One region of the Pelosinus sp. sgz500959 genome, then DNA from elsewhere that is predicted to be linked to it. Evidence: riboswitches for the same ligand, from Rfam matches in the RefSeq annotation. Region 1 holds a riboswitch; each other region holds the start of a gene.
What was found. Region 1 has a riboswitch for cyclic di-GMP ahead of ACAN52_RS18035 (hypothetical protein). Riboswitches for the same ligand answer to the same signal wherever they lie in the genome.

Region 2: it holds a riboswitch for cyclic di-GMP, as region 1 does, so the genes downstream of both, ACAN52_RS09600 (methyl-accepting chemotaxis protein) here and ACAN52_RS18035 (hypothetical protein) in region 1, are expected to answer to the same signal.
Region 3: it holds a riboswitch for cyclic di-GMP, as region 1 does, so the genes downstream of both, ACAN52_RS19780 (diguanylate cyclase) here and ACAN52_RS18035 (hypothetical protein) in region 1, are expected to answer to the same signal.

The regions. Positions count from the first base shown of each region.
Region 1 covers NZ_JBGJZL010000013.1:94,887-102,078, forward strand. Annotated here, with positions in the region: gene ACAN52_RS18005 (secretin N-terminal domain-containing protein) at 1-1,013, opposite strand, end outside; gene ACAN52_RS18010 (type II secretion system protein N) at 1,003-1,629, opposite strand; gene ACAN52_RS18015 (shikimate dehydrogenase) at 1,761-2,609, opposite strand; gene ACAN52_RS18020 (YqeG family HAD IIIA-type phosphatase) at 2,635-3,141, opposite strand; gene ACAN52_RS18025 (pilus assembly PilX N-terminal domain-containing protein) at 3,257-4,813, opposite strand; gene ACAN52_RS18030 (type II secretion system protein J) at 4,822-5,310, opposite strand; gene ACAN52_RS18035 (hypothetical protein) at 5,307-5,732, opposite strand; cyclic di-GMP riboswitch class I at 6,004-6,090, opposite strand; gene ACAN52_RS18040 (hypothetical protein) at 6,331-6,732, shown strand; gene ACAN52_RS18045 (HNH endonuclease) at 6,831-7,192, opposite strand, start outside.
Region 2 covers NZ_JBGJZL010000005.1:123,674-130,865, reverse strand. Annotated here, with positions in the region: gene ACAN52_RS09610 (ATP-binding protein) at 1-518, opposite strand, end outside; gene ACAN52_RS09605 (methyl-accepting chemotaxis protein) at 776-2,494, opposite strand; gene ACAN52_RS09600 (methyl-accepting chemotaxis protein) at 2,739-4,439, opposite strand; cyclic di-GMP riboswitch class I at 4,629-4,721, opposite strand; gene ACAN52_RS09595 (SDR family oxidoreductase) at 4,972-5,685, opposite strand; gene ACAN52_RS09590 (winged helix-turn-helix transcriptional regulator) at 6,051-6,407, opposite strand; gene ACAN52_RS09585 (ArsR/SmtB family transcription factor) at 6,669-7,037, shown strand.
Region 3 covers NZ_JBGJZL010000018.1:17,291-24,482, forward strand. Annotated here, with positions in the region: gene dcuS (DcuS/MalK family sensor histidine kinase) at 1-179, opposite strand, end outside; gene ACAN52_RS19770 (sodium:proton antiporter) at 602-1,879, shown strand; gene ACAN52_RS19775 (acyl-CoA thioesterase) at 1,969-2,436, shown strand; gene ACAN52_RS19780 (diguanylate cyclase) at 2,546-3,583, opposite strand; cyclic di-GMP riboswitch class I at 3,808-3,895, opposite strand; gene ACAN52_RS19785 (PAS domain S-box protein) at 4,038-5,351, opposite strand; gene ACAN52_RS19790 (efflux RND transporter permease subunit) at 5,704-7,192, opposite strand, start outside.

The DNA.
Region 1 (7,192 bases):
TTTTTAATATCAGATACTAAGGTTGGCGTACTGACTTCTGTATGTACTTTTGCTGTAATCGTACCATCTGTATTAATGGTCGGTGTATAGGTTAACTTAATACCTGCATCAATATATTGAACGGTAGTAGAAGTTTTTCCATCGGAGACAGTTTCCGTCAATACAGGAATACGATCACCAATCAATACGCGAGCTTCTTTTCCATTGATCGTAGTCACCTTAGGGCTAGCTAAAATTTTAGCATTACCTTTACTAATTAGAGCACTTATTTTTGTTTGGTAATAAAATTCATAAGGATATCCTTCTGGATTGCGACCAAATTGAATGACTCCTTTATTTGCAGTACGAGTAACAGTTGTTTTTCCTGGTGTCGTGACAACTCCTGTAGTCCCATCAATGACTGGAAGTGTAACGTCATAAGTCGCAGATTGTGGTGTCGCTTCCCATGACCAATCCATTCCTAAATCTTTCATATTTGTTTTATTAATGGCCACAACCTTTGCTTCAAGTGTTACTTGTTGTTGAAGCACATCAATAGATTTCAATATTTTCTTGATACGATCACAACCTGTTGGAGAACCCGTGACAAGAAGAGAATTAGATATATCATCAATTTCAATTTTAAGTTTTAAATTGGTAGCGATAGGCTCAATGGTTTTTTTAATATCACTTGCTCTGGTATATTGTAATCTGATGACTTCTGTCATGCCCATATCTGCAGGTTCAATAATAATGGAATTACCTATTTTACGATAAGATAACCCCTTCCCTGCTGTAATTAAGTTTAATGCTGTATCAAAAGTAACATTAGTTAGTTTCATGGTCATATTACCCTTGATCGAATCATCAATCACCATATCAACATTACTAATTTTTGATAACGTATGTAATACAATACGGATATCTTCATCCATAAAATTAAAATTATAAGTTTTAGGGCTTGCAAGTCCAACCGTAGAAATTAGCATGGAGAGCACGAGCATCACAATGACGATATATGTTTTATTTTGCACTATTATTATCTCCCTTTTGCCCAGCTGCTTCTAATTGTAGTACTAGTTTATCATTTGAATTTTGTAAAACAACAGAATCATTATTGATCGCTATCAACTTGTATATACCAATCATCTCATTTACGCTATAGGATTGACTTTTACTGCCTGACATAATCACTGCAAGCCTCTGTTCAGTACTACCAACAATACCTGTCAGTTTCATATTTGTCTGCTGCATCGTCGTCGAGGTATTATTTTTAGGTATCATCGGAGGTGCGCTCCCCAGCATCTTGGGAGGTATGTTGTTTGGAATGAATGGTGAACTTGCGTTTGAATTGTTTTTTTGTTCTTGGACTTCAGGTGGTTTGGCGAAAGGATCACGAATTCCCTGTTCTACTTGAGTAACTTGCATCACTTGACTTGCTATTGGCAGTACAGGTTGAGTCGGTGCACTTACCATTTTTTGAGAATTTTCATTTGGAGCAGTAGGTTCAACTGCCACTTCTGAATTGCTGACATAAAGTGTTATAGCAATTCCAATAACACCAATTGCAACAATCACCAAAAGACGTTCTCTTGCTGTTAGGTGGTATTGTTTATTTGCGATTTTTTTTAAATCAGATGATAGGCTCACAGTTTCACCTCTACTATCTTATCTTTAGGCGGATAAGATCAATCTATTTCATAAAACCTATTATGTAGTATTCAAATATTCTTCGACTTTTCCTGCTTACTTATTGTAAAATTACCTAAATTTAACTATTTTTAAATAAATTTGTCTAATGTTTCTGACATAATCTTACGTGGAGCTTTTTCACCCGTCCATAGTTCAAAAGCTAAAGCCCCCTGTTCAACTAACATCCCTTTTCCATCCATGATGATATGCCCCCGCATCTCAGCTTGAACCAAAAAATCTGTAGGGGATGGATTATAGATTAAATCACATACGGCTGCGTCAGACTTAATGTGATGCCACTGAATCGGCAATTGTGTTTCTTTATTTGAGGACATTCCAATAGGTGTACAATTGATTAGAATATCACACTCTTGAAGAGCTTGGATAAAACTTTCTGTCTCCCAATTACACCCCTCTATCTTGCTACGGCTTTTAGGAAATAGTTTGACAAACTCTTGAGCCTTAGCTACATTGCGTGTACCGACTATGACTTTCTTAATACCATATTCGAGTAGACCATAGACAACAGCCCGTGCTGCCCCGCCCGCTCCCATAATAACGGCAGTTTTATCTTTTATTGTAATACTTTTTGCGGTTAAGGATTGGATAAAGCCTTGGCCATCTGTATTATAACCAATACATTTACCATTTTTTATAACAATGGTATTTACAGCCCCTGTTAACTGAGCACTTGGATGAATTTCATCCAAATAAGGCATGACGGTGACTTTATGTGGGATAGTGACATTCATTCCAACAAACCCCATAGCCTTTAAACCTGCTATAGCTTGACCTAAATGATCAGGTTCAACAGGTAGAGGAACATAAATATAATCAAGAGTTAATGCTGCAAAAGCCGCATTATGCATGAGTGGTGATAAAGAATGTCCCACTGGGCATCCTAAGATACCTAAAGTTTTTGTTTTTCCTGTAATCATATGACAACTCCATTTCATGTTTTAGCTACTTCATTAATCCTTTAGCACGCAACATGTCTACTGCCACTTTTTCTAAACGACGAGTAATGCGAGTACCAATGAATTCTTTAGCGCTTAAAGGTTTAACCCAAATTGTAAATAATCCTAAGCGATTGCCACCAAGAACATCTGTGAATAATTGATCTCCAACAACTGCCACTTCTTCTTCTCTTAGCTCCATACGAGTCAATGCCTGACGAAATCCTGATTTTGCAGGCTTATAAGCTCTAGAAACAAAGGGTATCCCAAAGATTCCAGCAATTGTTTTAACTCGCTTACCCATGTTATTTGATACTAAACAGATTTTAAATCCTCGAGTTAACAGTTCCTGCAACCATTGAATCATTTCGGGTGACATGGTAGGACTATCCCAAGGTATTATGGTATTGTCTAAATCAAAGATGATGCCTTTAATTCCTTGTTGGTGTAGAACCTGAGGTTCAATTTCATATAAAGATTTTATGATTAAACTTGGACATAAAAGATTGTACAACTATTTTGTACCTCCAAAAATTAGACTCTTGCAATCTTTCTTCTATTTCTACATTCTACATTCTACTAAAAATTTTATTAACATAGCTTTGTATTCATCAATACAAAGTTAACAACTAGTTACCCCAGTTATTAACTGTAATACTTGGAGTTGAACCCCCAGTAATAAGGCTAATCGCATTGGCGTTTGGTATGATCGTTGGAGTGTTTGATACACTGAGTGAGCCATTTGTATAGAGACAACCAATAGTCGGATTATTACTAATTTGCGTTTGACCTGAAGCTGAAACAAATAATGTATTTGGCGCATATACATTACTATTTATGTTAAATGGCCCTGTTGTTATAACTTGGGATGCAGCTCCGCCAATTACGACATCATTCGTAAATGTGGACCCATTAGCGTAAATAAAAGCAATCGCATTTGAATAAGTATTACTCTTATTTATAGAACTGCTATTTGCAAAGTTAACATTACTTTGTGCTTCTAGCGTTACAGTCCCTCCATTAATATAGCAACTATTACTAAGGTTTATAGAGTTTTTCAATGAATAAATCTCTGATTTCCCCTTAATCGCAGCTTGAATGTAATTATTATTGTCAGTCAAATTTATTTCTTGATTAGCAATTATCGTCACATTGCCGTTATCACTCTTGATGTATGATGCACCTGACATACTCAGACTACCAGATACATAAATTTCTATATTACCCTTGGAATTGATGTAACTACCGTTACTTAGATTTGCATCGCCATTTATATAGATTTTCAAATTTCCATTACTTGCAGTAATCCATCCTTTGTTATAGGATGATCCTTTATTTGTTAAATGTAAACCATTCGTAGCATATAGCGTTGTATCTGAGGATCCTGCGATTAAGCCGCCCCCAAAGTCTGAAAGAGCAGTACTATAATAGACTGAATTAGGCATAGATGCGGTATTCGGTCCAGTGATTATATCGGCACCAGTTGGTATCGATGTAGATATTACAGGTAACGTCGGCAAAGGAGGTATTACAACAGATAAGGTGCCAATATCAGGGTCAATAACATACATAGCACTCGTTAGCCAATCATGCCACCCTGTAGGAATACTCGTTACATGAAGCTTTCCTTGAAGAAAATTATATCCGCTGTCAATTTTCACCTTGTTGCCACCAGCGAGGCCCATATCTCCTTTTATATTCGGACCATTTCCACCCCATATATAAGTATCATTTTTACTATACAAGGCATATTTATTTAAAATACTTGCACCACTATTACCAGTCACTGTTACTGTTACTGTCACCTTTTTTATAGTTCCTCTAACCTTTCCTATAGACGTTATAGTATAAACTCCACCTACAGCAGGATTTACTGGAACAACTTGTGCACTAGCTAATTCAGTTTTAACATGGTAACTTTTATTTTGATCAGTACTTAAACTTTGCCAAATCGGTGTACTGTTAGCATCTAGCCATGTCCAATCTTGATTTTTTTGATAAAACATAGAGATAGCCCTTTTAGCCCCAGCTTCAGCCGCAAATTGAGCTTCGATAGCATCGCTGTTCGTCTTTGACATTCGCAGATCACTATTTACAAGCGTATTAGCCGTACTCGCCAAAATAGCTAAAAACATTACCATTATGATTGCCACCATTGTAACAGAACCTCTTTGCCTATTAATCATACTACACCTCACTGAGATAAATTTGTCATGAAAACACCAGTATCAATAACAACGTCTCCAAAGGAATTATTTTTAGGGCTATGTAATATGACAGTTACTTTGAGAATACGACCATCCGTAGCATCTCTTGTAAATGAGACTGTTTTTACAACATTAGGCGTAATTGCAGTTGTACCTTTCATTAATTTACCAGCATCCTGTCCACTACCGATTTGGATCGTATAGTCGATAGTGTTTATTTTATAATTTATACTACTTTGACTAACGCCTTTTTCTGGTGAGGTAACCTCTGTAGCATTTCTCAAATCATCGATGACGGTATTAATTGCAAGTCGAGATTGTTGAAACTCATAAACTTGTTTTTGGCTAAATTGATATGATTTTATTGCTACACTCAAAACATTAAACAATCCTGCCAATGTAATTGTCATGATTGCTATGCCAATTACCAGTTCGACTAATGTAAATCCTTTCCGATTAGATAAGAGCGTAGTCATTTTCTTTCTCCATAGTAATAATAGGTTATAAATTCCAATTGTTTCGTCCCTGTTGGTTCACTCCAGTTCACTGTGGCTCTTACAGGGATAGTATCGGCATGCAAATCAGCTGGTACATCTTCTGCAGGGACAACTTCAGTTATTACAGTAAATGTCATACCATTGCTCGTACCATTACTTTGAGATACAGTTTTAGTCGTTGCCCATACCGTGCTGTTGCGATCTTGTTTTTGACCGTCATGAACCTTTAGTCTAGATAATTGTTCATTCGCAATATAAGCTGCTTTATTTTGATTATCCGTTGCAACTGTGCCTTTTGTACTTTGCATAAAAATAGCCGCGAGACCAAGCAAAGCCATACTGAGCACGACCATACCAACTAGGGAGTCAATTAAGATAAAGCCTTTCTGATGATTACGCATATTGGATTATCCTTCTTTTATTTTGTTGCTGTATAATAACTAACTTAACCTTTCCCAGGGCATACATAATAATTATCCTTACGATTATAAAATATTTAGCTACTAAAAAATACATATTAAATCCCTCCAAATATTTCATCTCTTATAAAACATTCTTTCTCTTACAATAAATTCCTTCTTATTAACAGTGAAAGTCAAAGAGAACAATTTGAAAGTTACATATCAAGTAAATCAAAATAAAAAACTGCCTGTCTACATCATACAACCCCAATGATGCAACCTGGCAGTCATAGACTTAAACATCGTTAGACCCAAAGCTTTGCGTCCCAACTTTTCAGAAGGTTTGCCTATTATTTACTTATTAGTTTTCGACATTTTACCATAATATCCTTTTTTATCATATCTTTTTTTTCATAAAAGAAATTGTTCAACTTTTCACTAGGACTTTAAACAAGATTATATTTGAAGCGTGTAAACAACTTCTATTGCTTTGAGTAACATTTATTAAAAATAAAAATATAATATCTTAGATGTCGATTTTAAATGGGGATTCAATACCAATCAGGTACTATATCATTAAAATGGGGGACATAAAAATATGAACAAACAATTAAAGATTGTAGCAACAACATTAGTCATGTTACTCTTGTTTATTTCAGTGACATATGCTTCGGGACTGGAGGGTAAACTTACTTTCACTGCAGAAAATGTATATTACGAAGGTACTACAATCGTTATTTATGGCTATTGGTTTAACGATACTAACAAGTATATTCCTTACACAAATTGGGTCAATATGGACGTTTATGCAATAAATCGTAATTTTCAAGAACTGGTTGCAAGCGGGCAATTCACCCAACGTAATTACATTTACTTAGAGCCCGGCGAAGCAAAATATTGGACCTATCGCATACATGATTCTTCCGTTGCTCCCCTACGCTACTGGCGAGTTAACACTACGGTAAATTATCACTGGCAAAATAGTAACGTTGATATCTAAAATAATAAAAATCACGTTTTGAAACAAGGAGATGATTCTCTTGTTTCTTTTTTTCGACAGTTACAATTGTTTTTTTAATCTGCAAGATTCTTTTCTTCTTAAAAAAATCTACTTTGCGATATTGTTAAATTATTTTTTTTACGATGTTCCAACATAAATATCGGATCTGGAGCATCTTGTTTTGGACAAGTAAATCGTATATCTGTCGATATTCCTTGATCATTAAAATCAAAATTCGTTGAAAATATGACTTCATATTGATCTGATAATGATATAAATCCATTTTCAAAAAGTGCATCGTGAAGTTTGCATAAAAGGATAGCATTCTTAGGATTTATCCGTTCCTCTCTTGAAGATTCTATCCAAGTTTTTATGTGACGAGTCATTAGTAATTTGGGATTGGATATTTTACAAAGAGCGCAGGTGTGGTTGTAATTTTCTAATAGTTGTTTGCGTAATT
Region 2 (7,192 bases), on a different contig from region 1:
CGTATTTTAGCTATCATTTCAGTTAATTGATTTGTCTGATTTTCCAATTCATTTTGTACAATCATTTGTTGTGCATAGGCCGTCTCTAATTCTGCATTCTGAGATTGAATTTTTTCTTGTGATTGTTGCAAATTTGCAACCATACTCTGCAATTGTATTTCATTTAACTTTATATGATGAGCCATCCAATTCATATTACGCATTAACTCAACCATTTCATTTTCATCTTCACGATCACTTGACTCATTAGGAACAGGCAAAAACACATCATAACACCCATCTTTTACAGCAAGACAAAAAGTTCTTATTTTTTCTAATTGCTTACCTAAAAACCAATATCTAACCAATCCTGAGCTAAATAGTCCCAGAAATATCGTCGCCATCAATGCTAAGGCTATTCCATTCTGAAATTCATCATGTTTTGCCAAACCTGACTTTACACCAAGCCAAAAAACAATCATTAACGGTATCGTACCAAAAATTAGGCAAATCACTGATAAGCGCTTCTTAATTGTCATTCTTATGCTCCCTTATTATTCCGCTTTTTAAATGATAATAGTTATCATTATCATTTTCTTTACTAGTATTACAAATAATTAACTATCTGTCAACCAAAAACGTCCGCCTGTATATAAAAGTATTTGAAAATAAGAGCCACTAGCACTGTATAATGATCGGTTTATATCCTCTCATTTAGAAAGTATCACAATAAAAGAGAGGATCTTTCCAATTTAATGGAATTATCCTCTCTTTAGGCAAATCGCAATCTTCACACTTATAATTGGAAACGTGTACTCGTCGCCTGAAGTTCTTGAGCAATATGAGCCATTTTCTTACTTGCATCAGCAATTTCAATCATCGCTGCCGTTTGCTCTTGTGTTGCGGCAGATACTGTTTGACTTTCACTTGCAGTCACTTTGCTAATGCCTGAAATCTCCATCATCGCTGCATTAACATTATGACTATCAGCTACCATACGCTCCACAATCTTTGAAATATTCCTGGTTTCATTGGATGCTTCTCCGACAAAATCAGCAATCTGTTGAAAAACTACCCCTGCCTCGTTCACTACAGCAATTCCATTTACAACTTCTTTACTTCCATTCTCCATCACTTGAACTGCAGAATCAATTTGAATTTGATTTTCTTTAATCATCAAGGAAATCTGCTTTGCAGCTGCTCCTGATTGCTCTGCAAGTTTACGAACTTCTTCTGCTACAACAGCAAATCCTTTCCCTTGTTCACCCGCTCTAGCAGCTTCAATAGCCGCATTAAGAGCCAGCAAGTTGGTCTGTCCTGCAATTTGACTAATAATCCCTACAGTTTCACCAATACTGCGTCCACTTTGAGCAAGATTATCGATAGCAGACTTAACCTGCTTAGTTCCTTCACCAATGCTTTGCATTTGCCCGCTGACGCGTTCAACCCCTCTTACACCTCGATGAGTCGCTTCCGTCATATTATGACTGATCGCCATAGCCCGCCCCACATTTTCTGCAGTCTCACTCAGTTGGCTAACAATTGTTTCAACAGCACCACTGCCTCGATTGACTACACTCGTTTGCCCTTCAGCTCCGTCTGCTACTTGCTGAATGGAATGTGCCACCAGTTGCGATGCTTGAGCTGACTGATCAGCACTCGCACTAAGTTGTTGGGCCGATGCTGCCATATGCACAGCCGAGTCAATAATTTGACCGATTAATAAACGAAGATTTACACACATCTCGTTAAAGCTTTTTTCTAATTGACCAAGCTCATCATGAGCATAAACGACTGTGCAATCCTTACAGCCAGTCAAGTCACCTCCCGCTATACTTTGAGCTTTCGCGACCATAGATCGCAATAATTTAGTTATCATCCTGGCTATGATCCAGCTGACCCATAAACCCAGAATCAATGACAATACGATAATGATCAACTGTATCTTCAGCGAGCGACTATATCTTTCACCTACACTGCTCTTTAGTGTCCCCGCTTGCTTGGAAGATTCATCAGCTAACTGGCGAAGACCAGCGGCAATTTTCTCATAAACTGGTTGCAATTGTCCCATCTGTGCTAACGCTTCATCCCGTTTCCCCTGCTGAGCAAGAGCGATAACCATTGCTCTTTTGTCTTGTACTATTTTAAGATTTTCTTGTACTTGTTTAACCCATCCCTCTTCATCTTTTGTTAGATCTCCAAGAGATTGAATTTTGTTTAATAAATCCTTAAAAGTTTGATCTCTTTTTGCTAGGCTATCTAAAAAAGTTTTTCGACTCGCTTCATCAGAAGAATTAATGGCTTTAAACATATCACCTTCAGCTGCTCGGTTATGCTGACGCAATTCATTAACCCATTCAATCATATAAAGATGCTCAAAAACTTGATCAATATCCCCTTTCGTCGCCTGATTAAAGGAAAAATTGATAAAACCGTTAACAATGATCGCCATAAGTAAAAATACAGTGATTGCTTGAATTTTTTTACCAACACCAAGATTTTGAATAATATTCATAAAAATTGTCCCCCTTCAAAATGAGTGGTTTGTTGATTCTATCATTTTGATGATCCTATCCTTACTTAATCTATCTTTTTTCTACATATTCTCAATTACTACAACAAATACCTCTATTTTTAGTCATTTTTTTTGTAAAATTCCGACTATAAAAATATTTTACTCCTATATTTCAATACAATTAAGACTGGGATATAGAGTTCTATATCCCAGTCTTAATTGATTAAAAAAATTCAATTTTTGATTAGACTTTAAATCTTTGTACGACAGCATTAAGCTGTGTTGCGAGTTCAGCTAGAGATTCTGCATTATCACTTATTTCATGCATACTAGCCGATTGTTCTTGTGAGGAGGCCGCTACAGTTTGAATACCAGCTGAAGTCGTATCTGCTACAGTTCTAATGGTTTCAACACTAGCCACCACAGATTGGGTACCTGTTGCTGTTTCGCCAATCGCAACAGTCATTTGTTCAATACCATCTTTTACAGTAGTTAAACGTTTTGCAATCACTTCAAAACCTTGTTGTGTATTCAGAGCTGATGTTGTACATTTTGCAACCTCAGTATTGGCTTTTTCTACAGCACTCACTGATACTGCAATTTCATTTCCCATATAATTAATAATTTCCGTAATTTCTTGGCTAGATTTTGCACTTTGTTCAGCAAGTTTTCGAACTTCCTCAGCTACAACAGCAAATCCGCGACCTGATTCTCCAGCACGCGCAGCTTCAATGGCCGCATTTAGGGCTAAAAGATTCGTTTGCCCTGCAAGATTACTAATGACATCAACAATCCCCTTAATCTCTTGAGACCCCTTAGAAAGTTTTTCTGTCACAGTTGTAATTTCAGTCATAGAATCTGTCACGTTCTCATTTTGCTCTACAACAGCTCGCAACATAGACATCCCTTCTTCTACATTGGCTACTGCATTTTGTGTCGTATTGTTTACTTCATTTGCATGGGCATTAATTTCTTCTGTACCTGCCGATATTTCTTCAACAGTTGCAGAAATAGTAGCAATGCTATCAGTATTTTTTAAAGCTCCAGCAGAAATTTCTTCTGCGCTTCTCGCAACGACCTCCACTGTCTGCAAATGTCCTTCTACGGTTATACTGAGCTCTTCACTAGATGCCGCCAAGGTTTGAGAATTGAGATGAAGTTGGGCAACAATCTCTTTAAGAGATTGGCGCATTGAATTTAAGATTCGACCCATATCACCAATTTCATCATTGCGGCGAATCTTGATATCTTGCTCTGTAAGATCAAGCTGTCCGATCGTCCTGATTGATTTACTCAAATGGTTGAAACGCATGGCAAGATTGCGGCTATACCAAATAACTAATATGCCTACTAATATAAAAATAAAGATACTGAGAATAATTATATTTTTACTGCTGCTTTCCGCATGATTGATCATTATAGTGCTTTTTTCGGTCAGCGATTTTTTTTGTAATTCGGATAACTTCTCAAACTGGTCTTCAATCTCTTTAGTATGTTGGCGACCTTCCGTAGTCAAGTTAGTTAAGTTTGGATCATTATTTTTTTTCGCAGTTATCATTTTTTCACAAATGTTTTGATAATCGTTTAGTAATTTGCCAAGTTTAGCTCCTTCGATAATGATTTCCTGATCTTTGGTTTTCTCATTAAACTTTTTCACTGCGTCTATGCTTTTCTTCATATCTTCTCGATACCCTTCTTCATAGACTAATCCGTCAGCATAAAGTAAAAAACCACGTAAATTAAGAAGAGATCTAACATAGTCCGTATGAGCCTCTTTAATCGATATAGTTCTCGTTGCAGTATGAGTAATTAATGTATTTGATTCATTACTTAATGAAAGATAGTTGTAAATGGTATAACCTAAAACTGACAGCAATAGCATGACAGCTATTGCAAACATACTTGTTAATTGCAACATAATAGGTAGTCTTTTTTTATTATTCATATTCCCACACTCCTACTTTAAAATAATTAATGTCTAAAAAATTCATTCTTCGATCCGCAGACTTTCCTTCAAGTCCATAATACGGTCTTATTTTGTCTCCCCCATAGTGAGTGACAACATTAGAGATTCTACAGTATTACCTCCTCTTTAATGAAAAAAAGCTGCTAGGCCTCATCATGTAAAATTACAAAATGCAACCTGGCAGTCATCAATTAAAAAATTAAAATTGTTAGACCCATGGCTTTGCGTCCCCAACTTTCGAAAGGTTTGCTCATAGAACTTATTAATCTAATTTATACTATTCGACATAATAAGGCAAATACCTCTATTATTTCATTTATTTTACCATAACTTAACATCTATCACTCATTACTTTAGAGCCCATATGAACTTTTCTAAGAACAGTACAGCATTCTTAAAACCACCTTAGGAAGACATACAAAAATAAGAGAATGATCACTAACTCTTAGGCAGACATATCATTCCAAGAGTCAGTGACAATCCTCTTTTTTTACGACTTACTTACTATTTCTTAGATCAGTGTATGACCACCATCCACATGTAATACAGTACCACTCACAAAATCGTTACTCAATAAATAAACAATCCCTTTTGCAACATCATCGGCCTTACCGACTCTTTTTACCGGGAGCTTACCTGCTATATCCATATAAAAACTATTGCGCTTTTCTTCTGGCATTTTACTTCGGGAAGGAGTGTCAATAATGCCTGGTGAAATTACATTGACTCTAATGGGGGCCAATTCTAAGGCAAGTGTCCTTCCAAGAGCGCTTACCGCTGCATTAATTGCACTGAGAGTCGCCGATCCAACCATCGCTTTATAAGCCACAACACCGGAAAATAATGTGATCGATCCGCTAGGCACAATCGCTGCAGCACCATATTTTGCCGCATAATACTGTCCCCAAAATTTATTTTCAAACATCTTCTGATCCATTGCGGTATCGGATAAAAGAAAAGATCCACCGGATGTTTCAGCAGCTGTAATTACTAAATGATCAATGGTACCGACAGCTGTAAAAAAGTTTTTTACTTGTTCTTCATCAGTAATGTCCAGTATATATGATTTTACGTTGCCTCCAAGTTCAATTTTAGCCTTTTCAAGTTTTTCCGAGGAACGACTCGCTATAACGACTTCTGCTTTTTGATCTAAAATAAGTTCAGCTGCTGCCAATCCAATCCCAGAACTCCCACCAATGATGACCACACGTTTATTTTTCAACATTTTAAATCCTCCTCTATTTCCCTTACGGGTTGTTGAGATCATTCTAATTCTATAACTTCATTTTGTAAAGTAGTGTATTATTATTCATATAGTTTCCTCAAAGGAAGTTATTTGTTTTTAAAGGAATTTCAGCCCATTAAAAATTGATAGAATCGATATATCCCATTCTACTATCAATGAATTGACTCCTTGTAAAGCTATGGATTTAAAAAAAGACTTGGCTTGTGCCAAGTCCTCAGATGCAGGTAGAAGTCTTAGTCGTTCTTACTTGGAATCAAGAAAGTCTTATACTCTCTAATTCCGCAAAAAATAGCTGCAGTATATGCTGCAGCTACTTGGATCATGAGTTTATTTTATTGTTAAACTTACAAAGTCAGGCCAAAACGTTTCATCTCGACTAAAATTCCTTGCAGTTTTTTTCCTTTTTCGGTTAAAGAATATTCGACTCTTGGCGGTACTTCCGGGTATACCTTCCTCGTAAGTATATTGTGCTCCTCTAGACCGCGTAAGCGCAGGGAAAGTGTCTTGGGACTAATTCCTGACATGGATTTTTGTAAATCGCTAAATCTCATAACACCCTCAAGCATCAAATCTCTAAGAATCAAAAACGTCCACTTTGTCCCAATGATCTCTAATGTTTTGGCTATCGGACAAGGTTCTCCAGGTACTCCTTTGCTCAAAACAACAATTTCTCTATCTTCCATATTAATTACACCCCGCATTTTTCTCTTATCACCTCAATAATATCACAAAACTTCCCATTGGGAAATTATAAAAATAAGATCACTATCCTAAAATGATGACCTTTTTTTCTCTCTGAAACTTAGAGAGATAACTACAAAATTCAGTAAGTAAATTCATAGTAGAAAAATAACAATTTGAATGATCCTCTTAGTTTTTTAATAACATTTCTATGTACTTTTTCGACAATATATCATATAATAACATATGAACACATATTCATATGTTGGAGGTATAAGTTAATGTCAAATTCTGATTGTACAATTGATATTTGTGAGCAACTCTGTGAACATCCTCAAGTCATCTGTGTTGCAAAAAATGAAGCGATTCCAGATTCAGATGCTCAGCAAGTTGCGGATATCTTTAAGTTATTGGGAGACACAACTAGAGTAAAAATGCTGCATGCACTATCCAAAAGAGAACTTTGTGTCTGCGACTTAGCAGCGGTTGTTTCCATGGGACAGTCTGCAGTTTCTCACCAACTACGTTTATTACGAAGTGCCCGTCTGGTAAAGTATCGCAAGGAAGGTAAGATGGCTTGGTATTCTCTTGATGATGAGCATATTGGGTTATTACTCTCTCAATGTGTAGAACATATTAAACATCGATAGGAGGTTATGAGATGGCAAAAAGATATTCTTTCCACAAAGGAACAAAGAAACAAAGTTGTTGCCAAAGTGGCTGTTGCTCTGATGAAACCATGAAACCAGTTACATCTCCAACCTGTGGCTGCTGTACTGATGCTAAGAGTTCACCACAAACAGAG
Region 3 (7,192 bases), on a different contig from region 1:
GGAGAATAGGCAATAATGCGAGCAATTTCAATGGATTTATCTGTGGCACTAATTCGTGCATTTTCAGAAATCTTATCGTTAATAATGATATCAGCAACTAGCAGAGCCAAGGCAACAACAATACAAGCAAATACAGCAATTTTCGTCTGAAGACTAAATAAAGGCTGATCTTTTCTCAAACTACCATCATCCTTTCCCTATCTCACACCTAATCCGTTCTTTGGATATCGTAAAAAACGCAAAAAAACAAAGTGAAGCCTTGTTGACAGACTCCACCACAAAAATTTCTTTTGCCTTCTATAAAAATACAAAAGAAAATTTAACTCTATTCTTTTTTAATTATTATCTAAATTGTCATTATTTTTACTTTTATTTCTGTTGTTTAACTTCCATAAGGCTTCTTATAATTCCTGCTTTTAGTGTTTAGTTCTATAAAAAAATAATAATTTATTTAAATAGGAATATTTTTCCTAAAATACTGTATTTTTTTAAAAAAAGAAAGGTATTACGCAATTTTCTTCGAATTATTCGTAGAGTAAAGCATTAGCATTCACTGTACACGGTCTCTTTAACATAATTAAAATCATAGAGGAGAGTTATCATGTTATCAAATCAAGCTTGGATTGCCTTAAGTCTATTCATTTTAGCTTATGGGGTTATTGTCTCAGAAAAAATTCACCGAACGAAAATCGCTCTTATCGGTGCCATCTGTATACTACTATTTAGAGTCATGCCCCAAGAAGAAGCCATTCGTTTGATTGATTTTAACACCATTGGTCTCTTAATTGGAATGATGATCATTGTTGCCATTACGAGTAAAACGGGTCTCTTTCAATACATGGCAGTCAAAGCTGCTAAAGCCGTCGGAGGGGAGCCAGTTAAAATTTTGGTTGTTTTTTTCTGGTTAACTGCCCTCTGTTCTGCCCTTCTTGATAATGTAACAACAGTATTATTATTTACCAGCGTTACCTTCGCAATCAGTGATATTTTACAGCTTAATCCTATTCCTTTTCTAGTTGCAGAAATCATTGCATCCAATATTGGCGGAACTGCGACTTTGATCGGTGACCCTCCTAATATTATGATCGGAAGTGCAACAGGACTTGGATTTAATGATTTTATTATTAATTTGAGTATCCCTATTCTTACGATTACTATCGCAACTAATTTAATCCTGTATTGGCTGTACCGTAAGGATCTCAAAATTGCCGCTGAACAAAGACAACGAGTTATGACTTTGGATGAATCCTCATTTTTGATTGATTTACCTTTGATGAAAAAATGCATTGCAATTCTTTGCTTAACAATCCTTGGCTTCATGTTACACCAATTCCTTCACCTTGATTCTGCAACAGTTGCCATGTCAGGTGCCGCTCTGCTACTATTAATTGGTAAACTTGAACCTGAAGAAGTCTTTAAAGAAATCGAATGGAATACTATTTTCTTTTTCATTGGATTATTTGTTTTGGTAGGTGGTCTTGAAGTCACAGGAATTATTCATATGGTCGCACAATGGGCGATGGATGTAACTCACGGTAATGTGATCATGATGCATTTTTTAATACTTTGGCTATCAGCAATTGGTTCAGCCTTTGTCGATAATATTCCCTTTGTTGCTACTATGATTCCTTTGATCAAATCAATGGGCGAAATCGGCAAGATGGATGTAACCTCGCTCTGGTGGACTTTATCTCTTGGTGCATGTTTGGGTGGAAACGGAACTCTCATCGGTGCTTCAGCCAATGTAGTCGTTTCAAGCCTAGCTGCAGCCCATGGACGGCCCATTTCCTTTATGGGCTACATGAAAATTGCTTTTCCTCTGATGATCTTATCGATCATTATTTCCAATATTTATATTTACTTTGCTTATTTATTATAAAAATTACTTCTTAATTTTCATGGACAAAATAATAAATTTACTTATACAATAGATTACAATGTGAAAAATGATCTGAAAGGTGGTTCTTTATGAAAAAAACTGTAGCACATTCAGAAGTACATATTTCCAAACTCATTAGTCCAAGTCCGAAATATCCAACAGGACGTGTACATGCAGGAGAAATTATGCAGCTTATGTATGATACTGCACGACAAGTTGCAACTAAACATGCTGGTACAAATGTGACAGCAATCCGTGTTGATGAGATGCTTTTTCTTCATCCCTTGCGTGTGGGAACTGTTCTTACTTGCCACGCCTATCTAACATTTACTGGTAAAACATCTATGGATATTGAGGTCAATCTTTATGTAGAAGGTTTAGAGCCCTCAAAAGCGGCTCTTACATCTTACTTTACCATGGTTGCCTTAGACGAACATCACCAACCAACTACAGTACCAGGATTAAAATTAACGACTGACTCCGAAAGAATTAAATTTGAACAAGGAAAACAACGCTATGCGTTACACCACACCGTTGCAAAAAACATTCTTCTATGACTCTGATCCGAGACGTTTTGTAAAAATATGAAAAAATATAGTTGTTAAAAGAGAAATTGCCCTTACTATTGACGCAAGGGCAATTTTTTTATTGATTCTTAGAAAAATTTCAGAAGAGATTATTCTCTACAGTCCAAGGGGTAACCCTATTTCTCCCTGCTATTTTACTTTGATACATAGCTTTATCTGCTTTTTTTAATAAATCGAATATCATATCACCATCTTCAGGGAAAGAAGAAACTCCTGCACTAAATGTAATTGTAGTTTCATGGTCTCCCTTTCCAATAAATGTTTTGTTTTCAATTATTCTTCTTAATTTATTAGCAAACTCTACTGCCTGTTTTTTATCTGTCTCTGGTGCAAGTATAACAAATTCCTCTCCGCCAAACCTACCAATAGAATCTGATTTTCTACAGAATTTTTTTAACACTTGTGCAAAATCAAATAAAAGTTTATCTCCAAGTAAATGTCCATGAGTATCATTAAAATGTTTAAAATTATCAATATCAATAAAAATAATACTCATTTCAGTCAAATGTCTTTTCGCTAAGGATAAATTTTTTTCAAATATAACATTTAAAGCATTCTTATTATAGATATGGGTAAGACAATCATGCATGGTTTGTTTTTGCAGTACATCAACTAATTTGAGAATTTTTATTGCTTCACAAACCTGTAAACCAAACATTTTGAGCAAAAATATTTCTTGAGTAGAAAATGGATCGACTTTTTTCCTTGCAACAGTGATACATCCTGTACTCATCTCTTTCCCTTTCAGTGGAACGCTGACAACAGATCGTATACCCTCTTCACGAAAAATTGCCCTGTTATTACAATCCATCACTCGAGTAATATCAGCATGTACAAAGGGTTTACTATCAGCTACCACATGACCAATAATTCCCTCACCAAGTTGGATCGAAGACTTGGATAGATAGATTTCAGAAAGTCCATACGCCCTAATAATTTTAAGTTTTCCACTTTCTATATCAAAATCTCTTATAGCAACAGCATCAGCATTTGTGATAAGAATCGTCGTTTGAATAATATAATCTAAAATATCATCCATCTCAATACCGTCGACTAACCGTTGTGAAATAAAAAACATTTTTTCTAAAGTTTCATCACTAGGTAGGACTGAAAACATCTCTACACCTCATACATTCTGATTTTAGCGACCAAAATTTTAATTATTTTCTTCTTCACCATTTTCTAAATTTTCCCTATTAATAATTTCAATTTCTTTGTAAAGCTCAAAAACATCGCAAATTAACTCATCTATTTCCATTTCATTGATATGATCTTCAGCTTCTTCTTGCTCGTTAATAAAAAATCCCCCTCAAAAAAAAAACTACCAGGCACATCAAATCATGATGCAACCTGGCAGTCATAGAATCATACTATCGTTAGACCCAAGGCTTTGCGTCCCTGCCTTTCGGAAGGTTTGCTTATAATTCAATTTTATAAGTATCAAAAATACTTCTTATTGGACTTTATTAAGTATAATTCAATATCCAACTATATTCTATTATCCCTGTAAGCTAATTTTTTAGCGAAAACATAAGAAATCTTTATCCTCAAACAAAATTTACCATTACTTTTTAATGTTTTTTTATAAATTGACTAATACTATATAATTTTAATGCCACTGCAAGAGCTAAACGTGTCTCGAATAAATCAATCGATACTCCTAAGATTTTTTCAATACGTTGTTTGCGAAAAATCACTGTTTTAGGATGGAGAAACATTTTTTCTGCTACTCTTTTCAAAGTTGAACTTTTTAAAATTTCATCCAAGGTAATTAGAAAATTTGTCCCCTTATCTTGATCATAACTGATGAGTTTACCAAGTTGTTCTCGTATAAATTCATCCGAACTTTCATTTCCTATACTTCGAACGAGAAGCTGTAGAATCCCCAAATCTTTATAATGATAGGTCCCTTCTAATTTCTTACCATGGCATTGGGCTGCAACGGTAGCACTCCATGCTTGCCAATAAGCTTTACGAAAACTATCAAAACCCCTTTGTACGCTACTAATTCCAACCATAACTTGTAACTGAGGATTATTTTTTTTGATTTTTTCTAGTAAAAAATCAGCAAAAAAAAGACTACGTTCTTCATTTTCTTCCTGCTTTTCAATATAATGATAGATAATCCCTATATTATTTTTACACTCCCAGACAACATACTCTTTACTCTCACTCAATATTTCTATTATAAAATTTTTTTCTTTTTCGTTATCAACGAAGCTTTCACTCACTAATAAACAACAAAATAATGGACGTGAAAGGTCAATGCCCAACTTTTTCATGGAACGGCTGACAATTTCATTGACCTGTATACTTCCTGTGATAATATCATTTAAAAAATCACTTCTACGTCTTAATTCATAGAGAAAATTTAATACATTCTCAGCCTGTTTACGATCAGTAATATCATGCAACGTACCTAAAGTACCTATTATGTTTTCCTCTTTATCCATCCTAGGTCGCATATAGATCTGTGCCCACCGCAATTCACCTTTTCTAGTGCAATAACGAATTTCATAACGACAATATTTTTTGTCTCCTCGTATGACAGCTAAGAACTGTTTTTGCTGAAAATCTCGATCATCTGAACTTATATAATTCAAAAAGTATTTTCCTAAACTTTCTTCGCGACTAAAACCTGTAAGTTTCGTCCAAGTAGGGGTTAAAAAAGTCCATAATCCATTTTTATCAGTCTGAAAGATAACACCTTTCATATTATCAATAATGGCCTTGTATTTTTTCTCTATATGTACAAGTTTACTTTCAAGATTATTGATATGTAGTACTAATTTGTTCTTAGACTCTCGACAATTACTTTTAATCTCTTCACTACATGTGATGCCACATTCAAAATCTTTACTAATTTGTTTTCCCCTATTATCCAAAAGGCATCTCTCCTTCTGAGTTGTTAGCGATACTGAATTAACTACTCTTACCAGAAATTATGAATTAATCTTATTTCTTCTTTTACTTAAAATACATACTCTTTCATTGCTTATGATATTATACTACTATCTGGTAAAATTCCATAGCTTTTGCCACTATGTCTTGATAAAAAATTAAGAAAAGACTTGGCTTGTGCCAAGTCTTCAGACGCAGGCAGAAGCCTTAGCCGTTCTTACTTGTAATCGAGAAAGTGTTATACTTTCTGATTACGTAAAGAAAGGCGAGGTAATCGCTACCTCGCCTTTCTTTAGTTTGTAATTAATAGTTTACTCTTTTTAAAATAATAATAATCTACAAAGTTTTTGTATGTTTCACGCGATAGTTCTTAATCATTCCCACTCCATTTTCAATTAGAACGAAAAGAACTGGGATTAAAAAGATTCCAAGAGTTGTCGCTGCTAGCATACCACCTACAACCGCTGTCCCCATGGAATTTCTCGCACCGGCACCAGCGCCAGTAGCAATAACCAGAGGCAAACATCCAATAATAAAGGCTAGTGACGTCATTATGATTGGACGCAAGCGTAATTTAGCCGCTTCAATGGCTGCCGAGACTGGATCCATTCCTCTATCTACCCTAACTTTCGCATATTCTACAATTAGAATAGCATTTTTAGCTGCTAATCCAATCAGCATAACCATACCAATTTGCATGTAAACATCATTTTGTAAATTACGTACATATTGGAACAAGAATGCACCGAATATCCCCGTCGGAACTGATAAGAGAACAGCAAATGGAATACCAAAACTCTCGTAAAGAGCTGCCAAACATAAGAATACAAATAACAAAGCAAAACCAAAGACAAAAGGAGCACGGCCTGCTGATATTTTTTCCTCACGACTCTGATCAGCCCACTCATAACTAAAATCAGTTGGCAAGGTTTGTGCTGCCACTTCTTCGAGGGCCGCTAAAGCTTGCCCTGAGCTATAGCCAGGTGCTTGGTTACCACCTACCTGAATGGCTCTATATCCATTATATCGTTTAATAACTGGCGGAGCCGTAATTGTTTGTGGTTTTAATAAAGTATTGAGTGGTATCATGGCTCCCGAAGAACTACGAACGAAGAAGAAACGTGTATCTTCTACATCATTACGAAATTTTTCATCCGCCTGCATGACGACTTTATAGGTTCTACCAAAACGGTTAAAATCATTGACCTGCACACCGCCAAGGAAAGTCTGTAAAGCAGTAAATACGTCTTTTACTGGAACACCTAACTGCTCTGCCTTCTCTCGGTCTACGTCAAAACGATAACCAGGAGTATCAATGCCAAAGGTAGAATAAATCATACCAATTTCTGGACGTTTACGAGCAGCAGCCATAAATTCCTTAGAAATTTTATCCATCTGTTCAATGGTATTGCCGCCTTTATCTTCGATCATTAAGGTAAAGCCACCTACGGTACCAATACCCGGTAATGAAGGAGCATTAAAGGAAACGACTCTGGCTTCTGGAACATGAGAACCATTCATCAGAACTTTCATAACTTGATCTTGAACACCAAGTCCAGGGGCCATACGTTCATCCCAAGAATCAAGTCTTGTGAAAATAATCGCTGAATTAGCTTTTGCTGCACCAGCTAAAATATCATAACCTTGTACGATAATCGCATCTGTTACCCCTGGCTGTTTACGTATATCGTCTGCAATTTTATTAGCTACATTCGCAGTACGATTCGCACTTGCCGCCTCTGGTAAGCTGATACTTGAAATAAAGTACCCTTGGTCCTCACTTGGCACAAAAGAAGATGGTACAAGTTGAAATAGTTTACCAGTG